Regions from separate parts of the Sodalis sp. C49 genome, predicted to be linked through region 1. Evidence: predicted binding sites of a transcription regulator. Region 1 holds the regulator's gene; the other holds the start of a gene.
The links. The regulator sigma-54, encoded in region 1, starts transcription at its own class of promoters, with help from an activator protein. The targets are predictions, from matches to a motif close to GTTGGCACANNTTTCGCTNT.
Positions count from the first base shown of each region.

Region 2: a site for sigma-54 is predicted at 3,453-3,472, ahead of ABUK12_RS14365 (gamma-glutamyltransferase family protein). Genes of this name have one in related genera too.

Region 1 covers NZ_CP163303.1:4,310,915-4,317,133, forward strand. Annotated here, with positions in the region: gene ptsN (PTS IIA-like nitrogen regulatory protein PtsN) at 1-163, opposite strand, end outside; gene hpf (ribosome hibernation promoting factor) at 270-557, opposite strand; gene rpoN (RNA polymerase factor sigma-54) at 581-2,014, opposite strand; gene lptB (LPS export ABC transporter ATP-binding protein) at 2,062-2,787, opposite strand; gene lptA (lipopolysaccharide ABC transporter substrate-binding protein LptA) at 2,802-3,383, opposite strand; gene lptC (LPS export ABC transporter periplasmic protein LptC) at 3,361-3,930, opposite strand; gene kdsC (3-deoxy-manno-octulosonate-8-phosphatase KdsC) at 3,927-4,490, opposite strand; gene kdsD (arabinose-5-phosphate isomerase KdsD) at 4,505-5,491, opposite strand; gene ABUK12_RS19490 (calcium/sodium antiporter) at 5,526-6,219, opposite strand, start outside.
Region 2 covers NZ_CP163303.1:3,185,415-3,191,633, forward strand. Annotated here, with positions in the region: gene ABUK12_RS14340 (amino acid ABC transporter ATP-binding protein) at 1-186, opposite strand, end outside; gene ABUK12_RS14345 (amino acid ABC transporter permease) at 167-823, opposite strand; gene ABUK12_RS14350 (amino acid ABC transporter permease) at 820-1,488, opposite strand; gene ABUK12_RS14355 (transporter substrate-binding domain-containing protein) at 1,502-2,293, opposite strand; gene ABUK12_RS14360 (MurR/RpiR family transcriptional regulator) at 2,524-3,369, opposite strand; gene ABUK12_RS14365 (gamma-glutamyltransferase family protein) at 3,516-5,102, shown strand; gene hpxX (oxalurate catabolism protein HpxX) at 5,202-5,411, shown strand; gene ABUK12_RS14375 (AtzE family amidohydrolase) at 5,408-6,219, shown strand, end outside.

The DNA of each region.
Region 1 (6,219 bases):
TCAATACGGCCTCGAACACCACCTGCGGCGCCAGGTTGAGCTGCTTGGCCGCCAGCTCGCTGATAATTTCCAGCGCGCGCTTTTTGCTCTGGCAGTGGATGGAGCCGCGGGTGCACTCAAGGCTTAACACCGTGTTTATTTGCAAAGCTGTATCGTTAGTCATTTCATTTCACTTAAGGCGCTTGTTTCACCTTTAAGACTCATCGGCCCGTTATCGTACGGATAACGAGCCGATGTGAGGTTAGGTAGCGATAATGGCTACAGTGAATTCAGTACTGTTTCAGTTTCTCTTTATGTTTGTTCAACTGGCGCGTCAGCTTGTCGATCAGCAAATCGACGGCGGCATACATATCGTCCGCCTCTGACGTCGCGTGCAGCTCACCGCCGTTGACATGGATCGTCGCTTCGGCAATCTGCTGGACTTTTTCGATCTTCAGAACAATATATACCTGATTGATCCGGTCGAAGTATTGTTCCAGCTTGGAAAATTTCGTCGTCACGAAATCGCGCAAAGCATCGGTGATTTCAACGCGCTGTCCGGTAATATTCAGCTGCATAGTGTCTTCCTTCTCTGTAGAGGTCAAACCATTTGCTTACGCTGGTTTGACGGCGGGATGGACAAAGACTCTCGGTATTTTGCCACGGTTCGCCGCGCCACCATAATGCCCTGATCGGAAAGCAGGGTGGTCAGCTTGCTATCGCTTAGCGGCTTCGCCGGGTTTTCCGCGGCGATTAATTTTCTCACCAGCGCACGAATGGCCGTAGAAGACGCTTCGCCTCCCCCCTCGGTATTGACGTGGCTGGAGAAAAAATATTTCAGTTCAAAAATGCCGCGCGGGCTGTGCAGATATTTTTGCGTCGTGACGCGGGATATCGTCGATTCATGCATCTCCACCGCCTGGGCGATATCCGCCAGCACCATGGGCCGCATATACTCTTCTCCCTGATCGAAAAACGCCTGTTGCTGCTCCACGATGCAGCGGGTCACTTTTAACAGCGTGTCATTACGACTTTCCAGGCTTTTGATCAACCAGCGCGCTTCCTGCAGATGGCTGCGGATAAATTGTCCGTCCGAGTCATTGCGGGTGGTATTGCCGAGCGCGGCGTATTGCTGGTTGATTTTAAGATTGGGAATGCTGTCGGTATTGAGCTCCACCGTCCAGCGATTATGCACCTTGCGCACCAGGACGTCCGGGATGACATATTGCGATTCGGTGGTGTTGATTGACTGGCCGGGCCGGGGATCGAGGGATTGGATCAGCGCCATGGCGGATTTCAGCACGTCTTCCTTTAGGCGGGTGGACCGCAGCAGGCTGCGGAAATCATGGCTGGCCAGCAGATCGAGATAGTCGCTGACGATAAGCCTGGCTTCGTTCAGGTAAGGGAAATCCTTCGACAGCTGCGATAGCTGGATCAGCAGGCAATCCCGCAGATCCCGCGCCGCCACGCCCACCGGATCAAAGCGCTGCACGCGTTTTAATACCGCTTCCACTTCGTCCATGGTGACGCTGTCGTCGCCGATGCACTCGAGGATATCTTCCAGCGGCACCGTCAGGTAACCGGTTTCATCCACCGCGTCGACAATGGAGGTGGCAATGGCGATATCGGTATCGGAAAACGGCGTCAGCTCCACCTGCCACATCAGATAATCCTGCAGGGTCTGGATGGTCTCGCCCTGGTAAATCGGCAGTTCTTCGTCGCGGTAGTCGGTGCCGGTGCCCGAAGGCGTGCCCGCCGAGTACATTTCGTCCCAGGTGGCGTCCAGCGGCAGTTCTTCCGGCATGTCCTTCTGCTCCATCGCCTCGCGGGTATCAAGCGATTCGCTGTCGGGTACGTCGTGTGAGTCTATTTCTTCATGGACATCGGTTTGCTCAAGTAAGGGGTTGCTTTCCAGCGCGGTTTGAATCTCCTGCTGAAGTTCAAGCGTAGACAGTTGCAGCAGGCGTATTGCTTGCTGTAACTGCGGAGTCATGGCGAGTTGCTGACTAAACCTGAGTTGCAAACCTTGCTTCATATAATGCGTCAATTAACCTCTTGGGGCTTTCACTTCAGGACACCTTATCAGAGGCGGAACTCTTCGCCCAGATAAACACGCTTCACCTGCTCGTCCTGAAGGATTTCGGCGGGTGTGCCATGGGCGATAAGATGTCCCTGGCTTACGATATAGGCGCGCTCGCAGACGTCCAATGTTTCGCGTACGTTATGATCGGTAATCAGCACGCCCAGGCCGCTATCGCGCAGATGTTCAATGATTTTCTTGATATCGATGACGGAAATCGGGTCGACGCCGGCAAAAGGCTCGTCAAGCAGGATGAATTTGGGGTTGGCCGCCAGGGCGCGGGCAATTTCCACCCGCCGCCGTTCGCCGCCGGATAATGATTGCCCCAGGTTATCGCGCAGATGGGCGATATGGAATTCTTCCATCAGCGCATTGGCGCGGTCGTCGCGCTGCGAAGCGCTGAGATCGTTTCTGATCTGCAATACCGCCATCAGGTTATCAAACACGCTCAGGCGGCGGAAAATCGACGCTTCCTGCGGCAGGTAGCCGATGCCGCGCCGGGCGCGGGTATGCAACGGCAGCAGGCTGATATCGTCGTCATCGATAATAATGCGCCCGGCGTCGCGCTGGATGATGCCGACCACCATGTAGAACGTGGTGGTCTTGCCGGCCCCGTTCGGCCCCAGCAACCCGACGATTTCCCCTGAGCTGACCTTGAGGCTGACGTCTTCCACCACATGTCGGCCCTTGTAGGCTTTAGCCAGGTTTTCTGCGATTAATGTTGCCATGGGTTCAATTACTCTTATTTAGTGCCGGATTTGGGCGCCTTGGGCGCTGAGGACGCTTTGGGTGCCGCGCCCGCCGGGTTCTTATCCTGCAGCTGGGATGGCACCAATACGGTGGTGACCCGTTTGCCCTTGTCGCTGAAGGCTTCCATTTGCTGTTGTTTCACCAGGTAGGTGATGCGATCGCCCTTGACGTTGCTGTCGAGCTGTTCGAGATAAGCGTCGCCGGTCAGCACCACAAAATCGTTGGCCAGCTCATAGCGGACCTTTTGCGCATGGCCCTTCACCGGCTTGCCGTTGTCCTGCATCTGGTAAAACGTCACCGGATTGCCGTAACCCTCGACCACTTCCTTGCCCTGTTCGCCGTTGGGGCGGGTGATGACCACTTTGTCCGCCCGGATGTCGATGGAGCCTTGTTTGACCACCACCGTACCGGTAAGGGTGACGACATTGGTCTGCATATCGACGGCCTGCTGCTCGGAATCAATATTGATCGGCTGGTCGGTATCGCCGGTCAGCGCCAGGGCATTGGCGCTCGCCAGCAGCAGCGCGCCGGCCGCAAAAACGTAACAGATGTTATTTTGGATTTTGGATTTCATAAGAGGTCTTAACCTTTTCAATCAGCTCGGCAGTCTTGTTCCGCAGGTTTCCGCGCATTTTCATGCCTTTAGAGTTAAATCCGATGCCATATAGGGTCACCTCGTCATCGGAGGAAACATCCTGCGTAACAAGATTCACCACCGCGTTATCGGTTCTGATACGCTGCAGTTGTGAGGTTTCGGTCAGACTGTCAACCTGAACATGGCCGTATAAATAAAGCATTTTATCATTGGTCAGCTTGGCCCGATCGGACCGGACTGTCCAGGTGGCGACTTTATTCTCATCGTACATCGTCGCCACCGGCTGGGTAAACCAGCTAATCTGCTCGACGGCGAAGTGCTCGACGTGCTCGGAAATCAAGCGATAATTCATGGCGCCCAACGGATTGTATACCAGGGTAATGGTATGTTCGCTCTGGTAGGTGGGTTCGCCGGCATCGGGCGCCGCCGCGTTCTGGCTGCCGTCGTTATCGGTCAGGTTCAGGCCGATTAACACCAGGACCACCAATACCAGCAGTAGGGTGACCCACCATCTTGTTTTACTCATACCGACTGCCCTTTGGCATCATCAAGCTTTCCTTGCGCCAGCAGAATTAAATCGCAGATTTCGCGAACCGCGCCGCGACCGCCGGCGATATGCGTCACATAATCGGCCAGCGGCAGCAACAAAGGATGCGCGTCCGCCACGGCGACGCTTAATCCCACCCGCGACATCACCGGCCAATCAATAAGATCATCGCCGATATACGCGGCCTGATCCGCTGTTAAAGATAGTTTAACCAATAGATCCTCAAAGGCCAAAAGCTTATCCGACCGGCCCTGGTAGAGATGGGAGATCCCCAGGGTACGCGCGCGATCTTCCACCAGTTGGGCGGACCGGCCGGTAATAATAGCGACCTCGATGCCGGATGTCAGTAAGCATCGGATGCCGTAGCCGTCGCGGACGTTAAACGCCTTGAGCTCCTCGCCCTGGTTGCCTTGGTAGATAAAGCCGTCCGACAGGACGCCGTCCACGTCGCACACCAGCAGCCGGATATCCCGGGCGCATTGCAGTATCCGCTGGTCGACCGGGCCGTAACAGGTCTCGATAAGGGTGGTCTCTTGCATGGCGGGTTTCCTTGTTAAATAACGCCGGCTCGCAGCATATCATGCATATGCACCACGCCCATAAGCCGGTTCTGGTCGGCCACCAGCACCGAGGTGATATGGCGCGACTGCATCAGGTTAAGGGCGTCGACCGCCAGGGTATTGGGCGTCACCCGGATACCGCCGGCGGTCATCAGGTCGGCGATGCGCGCCTGGTTTAAATCCACGCCCATATCGAACACCCGGCGCAAGTCGCCGTCGGTAAAAATGCCGGCGATATTCAGCTTATCGTCGCATATCACCGTCATGCCGAGATTTTTACGCGTGATTTCCAGCAGGGCGTCGCGTAATGACGCATCCCGCGGCGTCACCGGGATTTCTTCGCCGCTGTGCATGATATCGGTCACCCGCAGCAATAGTTTACGGCCCAGCGCGCCGCCGGGGTGGGACAGGGCGAAGTCTTCGGGGGTAAAGCCGCGGGCCTGCAGCAGCGCCACCGCCAGCGCGTCGCCCATCACCAGGGCGGCGGTGGTGCTGGTGGTGGGAGCCAGGCCCAGCGGGCACGCTTCCAGGGGCACGTGGACGCAGATATGGATATCCGCCGCCTTGCCCATGGCGCTGGCCGGATTGCCGGTCATGCAAATAAGCGGGATCTGCAGGCGCTTGAGCACCGGAATCAGCGCCAGGATTTCATTGGATTCGCCTGAGTTGGACAAGGCGATGACGATGTCCTGGGCCGATACCATGCCCAGATCGCCATGGCTGGCCTCGCCGGGATGGACAAAAAAGGAGGGCGTGCCGGTGCTGGCGAAGGTCGCCGCCATCTTGCGGCCGATATGGCCGGATTTGCCCATCCCCATCACCACGACTTTGCCGCTGCAATAAAATATTTTTTCGCACGCGCGGCGAAAATCGTCGTTGATATATTGATCAAGCTGCGCCAGGCCTTCACGCTCGGCGGCGAGTACCTGTTTACCTGCTGCCGGGAAATCAAAATCCGGCGCTAACGACAAATGTGACATAACGTATCCTGATGCGCCCGGCAGCGTCCGCGGGCTAAATAAACAACACCGTAACATAGGCGGCAAAACCACATAATAACAGAGCGCCCATGCCAGAGTTGATCCTACGGCGCTTTCCCAGGCAAAAGGCGGTTAATATAATGCTTGCCGCCAGCATAACCCAATAATCGCGGGTAAACGCCAGCGGATTGAACCGGCCGGGCGAAAGCAGGGCCGGCACGCCCAGCACCAGCAGGCTATTGACGATATTGGAACCGATGAGATTGCCCAGGGCAATATCGTTTTCCCCTTTCAGGGCGCCGGCGATAACGGTTGCCAGTTCGGGCAGGCTGGTGCCGAAGGCCACCACCGTCAGGCCGATCACCAACTCGCTTACCCCCAGATGCCGGGCCACCACGCCCGCGTTATCAATCACCATATGCGCCGATATGGGCATGATGATAAAGGCCAGCGCCAGCCACAGCACCGCCACGGTTGTGCCGCTATCCGGCGTGTCCTGCGGCAGCTCAGCCAGCCGTTCGCGGGTCAGGCTGTCGTTGCCGGCGCTCTGCGCCCGGCGGGTCAGGGCGATCATGGCGGCAATATACCCTATCGCCGCCAGCAACAGTATTATACCATCCAGGCGGCCCAGAGCGCGATCCGCCAGCGCCAGGCCGCACAGCGCGGTGGCGAGCAGCAGCAGCGGCAGCTCGCGCCGCACGATGTCCGAATGGAAGGCCATGGGGCGG
Region 2 (6,219 bases), 1.1 Mb from region 1:
CAGCTTAATGCTGCCCTCCTGATACTCTTCCAGGCCGTTGATGCAGCGCAGCAGGGTGCTTTTGCCGGAACCGCTGCGCCCGATAATCGACACCACCTCGCCGGCGTCGATATCCAGATCGATCCCCTTCAGCACATGGTTCTGGCCGTAATATTTCTGCACCTGGTTAATGGTTATCAGCGGCATGATACTTTTTCTCCAGATAATGGCTGAGGCGGGAAAGGGGATAACACATCAGGAAATACCCCAGCGCCACCAGGCCGAAGACTTTAAACGGCTGGAAGGTGACGTTGGTGAGCATGGTCCCCGCCTTGGTAAGCTCGACAAAACCGATGATGGACGCCAGCGCGGTGCCTTTAACCACCTGTACCGAAAACCCCACCGTCGGCGCAATGGCGATGCGGATGGCCTGCGGCGCCATGACCCGCAGCAGGGTCTGGCCGAAGCTTAAGCCCAGGCAGCGGGACGCTTCCCACTGTCCTTTCGGCAGGGCATCGATACTGCCGCACCAGATATCCACCAGGAACGCGCTGGTGAACAACGTCAATGCCAGCGCCGCCGCCAGCCAGGGGCTGACATCAATGCCGAACAGCGCCAGGCCGAAAAAGGCCAGGAACAGCTGCATCAGCAGCGGCGTGCCCTGGAACAGGTTACTGTAGGCGCGAACACCCTGCTTTAGCCAGCGCCGGCGCGACAGGCGCATCAACATCAGCGGCAGGGTCAACAGGCCGCCGCCGGCAAAGGCCACCAGCGACAACAGCAGCGTCCAGCGCGCGGCCAGCAGCAGGTTGCGCAGGATATCCCAGTCGGTAAACGACGTCATGCCTCTTCTCCGCCGAAGATCAGGCGCCCGGCCCGTAGCAATACCTGGCGCATCAGCAGCGACAGCATCAGATACATCAGCGTCACCACCAGGTACACCTCAAAACTCAGGAACGTGCGCGACTGGATAAGGCTGCCGGCAAACGTCAGTTCCTCATAAGACACCTGGGAAACCACCGACGATCCGAGCATCACGATCACGCACTGGCTCACCAGCGCGGGGTAGATGCGTTTTAATGCCGGCGGCAGCACCACCCGCAGGAAGACCTGGCCGCGCGACAGGCCGAGCACCCGGCCGGCCTCCCACTGCCCCTTCGGCGTGGCCTGGATGCCCGCGCGGATGATTTCCGTGCTGTAGGCGCCGAGATTCACCACCATCGCCAGCAGCGCCGCCTCGCCGGCGGTCATTTTCAGCCCCAGCGCCGGCAGGCCGAAGACGATAAAAAACAGCTGCACCACAAACGGCGTATTGCGGATAAGCTCCACATAGACGCCCCATAACCGGCCCGGCACGACATACCGGCCGCTGCGGATAGCCGCGCCGCACACGCCGAGGGTAATACCGCCCGCCGTGGCGGCGGTGGTCAGCATCAGGGTCACCCACAGCCCGGACAGCAGTTCGGGCGTATAGGGCCACAGGGCGGCGAAATTAAGCTGATAGGTCATGGGCGCGGCGTCCTCAGGCGCCCAAATCGGCCGGCAGCGGCGCTTTCATCCATTTTTCGGACAGACTGTTGAGGGTATTGTCTTTCAGCGCTTCGTCGATCAGGGCGTTAACCTTCTCCTTCAGCGCCGGCTCATCCTTGCGCAGGCCGACATAGCACGGCGAGTCCTTAAGCATAAATTTCGCCGCCGGCGCCTTGGCCGGGTTCTGGCGGGCAATGGCGCTCACCACCAGATTACCGGTCGCCACATACTGCACCTGGCCGGACATATAGGCCGACAGCGTGGTGTTGTTATCTTCATAACGCTTGATCTGGGCATCCTTCGGCGCCAGATCGGTCAGCACCATATCCTCCACCGCGCCGCGGGTCACCCCCACCGTTTTGCCGGCCAGTTCCGCCGGCGCTTTCAGCCCGTCGTCCTTCGGCCCGAAGACGCCGAGGAAAAACGGCGCGTAAGCGCGGCTGAAATCAATGGTTTTTTCGCGCTCGGCGTTTTTACCCAAACTGGAAATCACCAGATCGACCTTGTCCGTTTGCAAATAAGGCACCCGGTTGGCGCTGGTCACCGGCACCAGTTGCAATTTCAGCTTCATCTTGTCGGCCAGGTAACGCGCCATGTCGATATCGTAGCCCTGGGGCTGCAGATCGGTGCCGACCGACCCAAAAGGGGGGAAGTCCTGTGGAATGGCGACCCGCAGCACGCCGCGCTGCTGGATTTGCTGTAACTGATCGGCCAGGGCCGCCCCCGCCTGGGTAAACAACAGGACCGCGCCCGCCAGGGCTATAAGCTGTTTTCTGATTTGCATACCGGGTTCCCAAGATGAAGTAATGAAACAAATGATTCTCAGGCTAATTATCTGCAACTAATGTGCCAAATGAAACCATCGATTCACTCCGGGGAACGCAAAGGGAAAATATCAGGCCTGCCCCGCCATAAGCGGGGTTATGCTAACGGGAATGGCAAAGCCTTGGCCCTGCGGCGGGAAAATAACGCACCCATAAAGTGCAAACGCACCGCTATGTCGCGCTGTTTTTTTTATGAACCCCGGGGTTCAAGCTCATCCAGTTCGCCATACCCATCGGCGATACTGTGGATGCGCGCCCGTCCCTGGGCCAGGGTATGATGCAGCAATGCGTTGCTGATAAGGTTCGCCAGGCTCATGGCAGACGAGTAGGAATCAAACGCCGATACGCTGTCAAGCGTTGCGGCGATATGCCAGCGCGCCAGCGGAATCAGCGCCTGCGCCTGGGGCTCGCTTATCAGCAGCACCGGCACGGCGTTATTTTTAAGCTGCAGTAATAACGGCCGGATTTGCGGCGTGCGCCGGCGAAACGCCACCACCACCACCATATCCTCGGCGGTCAGATCCACTATTTCTTCGGCCAGCGTCTGCCCCGGCTGCGGCAGCAGGCTCACCCGCCCGCGCACCTGCAGCAGTTGCTGGCGCAGGTGCATCGCCACCGGATAGCTGTTGCGCAAGCCCACCAGGCACAGACGCCGGGCATTATCCATCGCCGTTATCACCGCGGAAAACTGCGCGCCGTCCAGCCGGTTGACCCAGTAGGTCAGGTTAGCCATTTCCTGTTTGTAATGCCGTGACAACAGCGTGTTGCCCTGGACCGCGTCGCGGCTATCGGTTAACGGCATCCCGCTTTGGCGCAACACCCGCAGTTCGTCGCGCATCTGGCGATAGTTATCATAACCCAGGCGTTTGAACAGCCGGCTGACGGTCGCCTTGGAGACGCCGCTTAAACGCGACAGCTCCGCGCTGTTATAACTGATCAGATCGTCGAAATGATCGAGGATAAACGCGGCGACCCGCTGTTCCTGCGGTGAAAGCTGCGCATAAGCGGCGCGCAGGCGCTCATCGAATTGCTTCATATCTCCTTCCCGGCTGCAACCTTTGTTTCATATTACCCTAGCATATCCTGCCGCGGCGCAGGCAAATGAATCCGGCGGCGCGGGTTGGAACGCCTCTTGCTTAACTGTTGCCAGCCTCCGCCCGTTAACAAGAGATATTGACCACGATGAACAACAGTTCCATGGCGCCGATGGGCATGGCGGTGACGCCGCATCATCTTGCCAGCGAAAGCGCGCTGGCCGTCCTGCGCGCGGGCGGCAACGCCATTGAAGCGATGGTGGCCGCCGCCGCGTCCATCGCGGTGGTCTACCCGCATATGAACGGCCTGGGCGGCGATGGTTTCTGGCTTATCGTGCCGCCGCGCGGCGAGCCGGTCGCCATCGATGCCGGCGGCCCGGCGGGTTCGCTGGCGACCTTCGATTTTTACCGGGATGAGGCGCTTATCCCCCATCGCGGCGCGATGTCGGCGCTGACGGTGGCGGGCACGGTGGCCGGCTGGGCTGAGGCGCTGTCGCTCTCGGCGGAAATGGGCTACCCGCGGCTGCCGCTATCAAGCCTGCTCGCGGATGCCATCCGTTATGCCGCCGACGGCATGCCGGTTTCCCTGTCGCAGGAACAGGCTTCCCGCGCCAAATTCTCCGAACTGGCGGGCCGGGTGGATTTTGCCCGGGTGTTTTTTCCCCATCGGGAGATTCCGCTGGCCGGCAGCCGCTTTACCCAGCCGCGGCTCGCCGAAACCCTTATCGCCCTGGCGGAGCAGGGACTGGACAGTTTTTACCGCGGCCCGGTAGCCGCCGGCATGGCCCAGGAAATGAAGGCGATCGGCATGCCGGTCACCGCCGCGGATTTGGCCGCTTACCGCGCCAGACGGCGCGCCCCGCTGCGCCTGGCGCACGGCAAAGGCGAGCTGTTTAACCTGGCGCCGCCCACCCAGGGCCTGGTGTCGCTGGCCATCCTCGGCATTACCGATCGCCTGTCCATGGCCGCGCAGTCTGAAACCCAGACCATCCATCGCATCGTCGAGGCCACCAAGCTGGCGTTCGCGCTGCGCGATGAAGTTATCACCGACCCGGCGCACCTGGCCTGCGATCCTGACGCCCTGCTGGCGCCCGCTTTCCTGGACGGCCTGGCGCGCCGGGTGGACGCCGAACGCGCCGCGCCCTGGGGCAGTATGCTGGCGCCGGGGGATACGGTATGGATGGGCACGGTGGACAGCAGCGGGCTGGCGGTGTCCTTTATCCAGAGCATTTACCACGAATTCGGCAGCGGCGTGGTGCTGCCGAAAAGCGGTATATTGTGGCAAAACCGCGGCGCCGCCTTTAGCCTGGAGCCCGGGCATTTGCGGGCGCTGGCGCCGGGCAAATATCCGTTCCATACGCTTAATCCGGCCGCCGCAAAGCTGCATGACGGCCGGGTCATGGTCTACGGCGCCATGGGCGGGGACGGCCAGCCGCAGACCCAGGCGGCGATATTTACCCGCCATATCATGCAGGGCATGCCGTTGCAGCAAGCCGTCAACGCGCCCCGCTGGCTGCTGGGGCGGACCTGGGGGCAGGCCACCGATACCCTGAAACTCGAAGGGCGTTTTAGCGGCGCCACCTTTGATGCCCTGCGCGCACTCGGCCACGAGGTGGAGTCCCTGCCGGATTTCAGCGAAGCGGTCGGACACGCCGGCGCGATAGTGCGCCATACCAACGGGATGCTGGAGGGCGCGTTTGACCCGCGCAGCAACGGCAGCGCCGCCGGATTTTAGTGTTAACAAAACCTGGAGAACCTGATGGATAAGCCCTTGATTCCGACCGATGCGGTACCCATGGTTTCCGTACCGGGCGATTCAGCGCCCGGCGACTCAATGCCAAACGATTCCTTGCCTGGCGATGCCGTTCCCATCGATTGCGCGGCCTATATCCGCCAGATGGAAAGCGTGCTGGCGCTTAAGCTTGATGACGCCAGGCGCGCGGAGCTGCTGGCGCAGTTTGAGCGCATCGCCGCCATGGCGGCCCCACTGATGGCCTTTCCGCTGGATGACCGGCTGGACGTGGCGGGAGTCTACAAGGCATGAACATCACCACCCTGGCGTCATTATCGATAGCCGAGATCACCGCCCTGCTGGCCGGGGGCGAGGTATCGGCCCGTGAGATCGCCCGCGCCGTCCTGGACGCCATCGACGCCGCCAATCCGGCGCTGAACGCCTGGACCCGGGTCACGACGCAGAGAATGTTAAGCGAAGCCGACGCCCTGGACGCGCTGCGCCGTGCCGGCTCCCCCCTGCCGCCGCTGGCGGGCGTCCCTTATGGCGTGAAAAACCTGTTTGACGTGGCGGGCGAAACCACCCTGGCCGGCGCCAGCCTGTACAGCGATCGCGCCGCGGCGCAGCGGGACGCCTGGGCGGTGGCCAAACTGGCCGGCAGCGGCGCCATGCTGTCCGGCATGCTGAATATGGATGCCTACGCCTATGGTTTTACCACCGAGAACAGCCATTATGGCGCTACCCGCAATCCACGCGACCCGGCGCGCATCGCCGGCGGCTCCTCCGGCGGGTCGGCCGCCGCGGTGGCCGCCGGGCTGGTAAAGTTTTCCCTGGGCAGCGATACCAACGGTTCCATCCGGGTGCCGTCGTCACTGTGCGGCATCCTGGGCTTAAAACCCACCTTCGGCCGGCTGTCGCGCGGCGGTACGCATTCATTTGTCGCCAGTCTGGATCATATCGGGCCGATGGCGCTGTGCTGTGAAGATCTCAGCGCGGTCTATGACGCGTTGCAGGGCATTGACCCCGGGGACGGGTTCCAGGCCGACCGGCCGGTCAGCCCGACGCTGCCGCTGCTGGACCGGGGACAGGAGGGGCTGCGCTGCGCGGTGCTGGGCGGGTA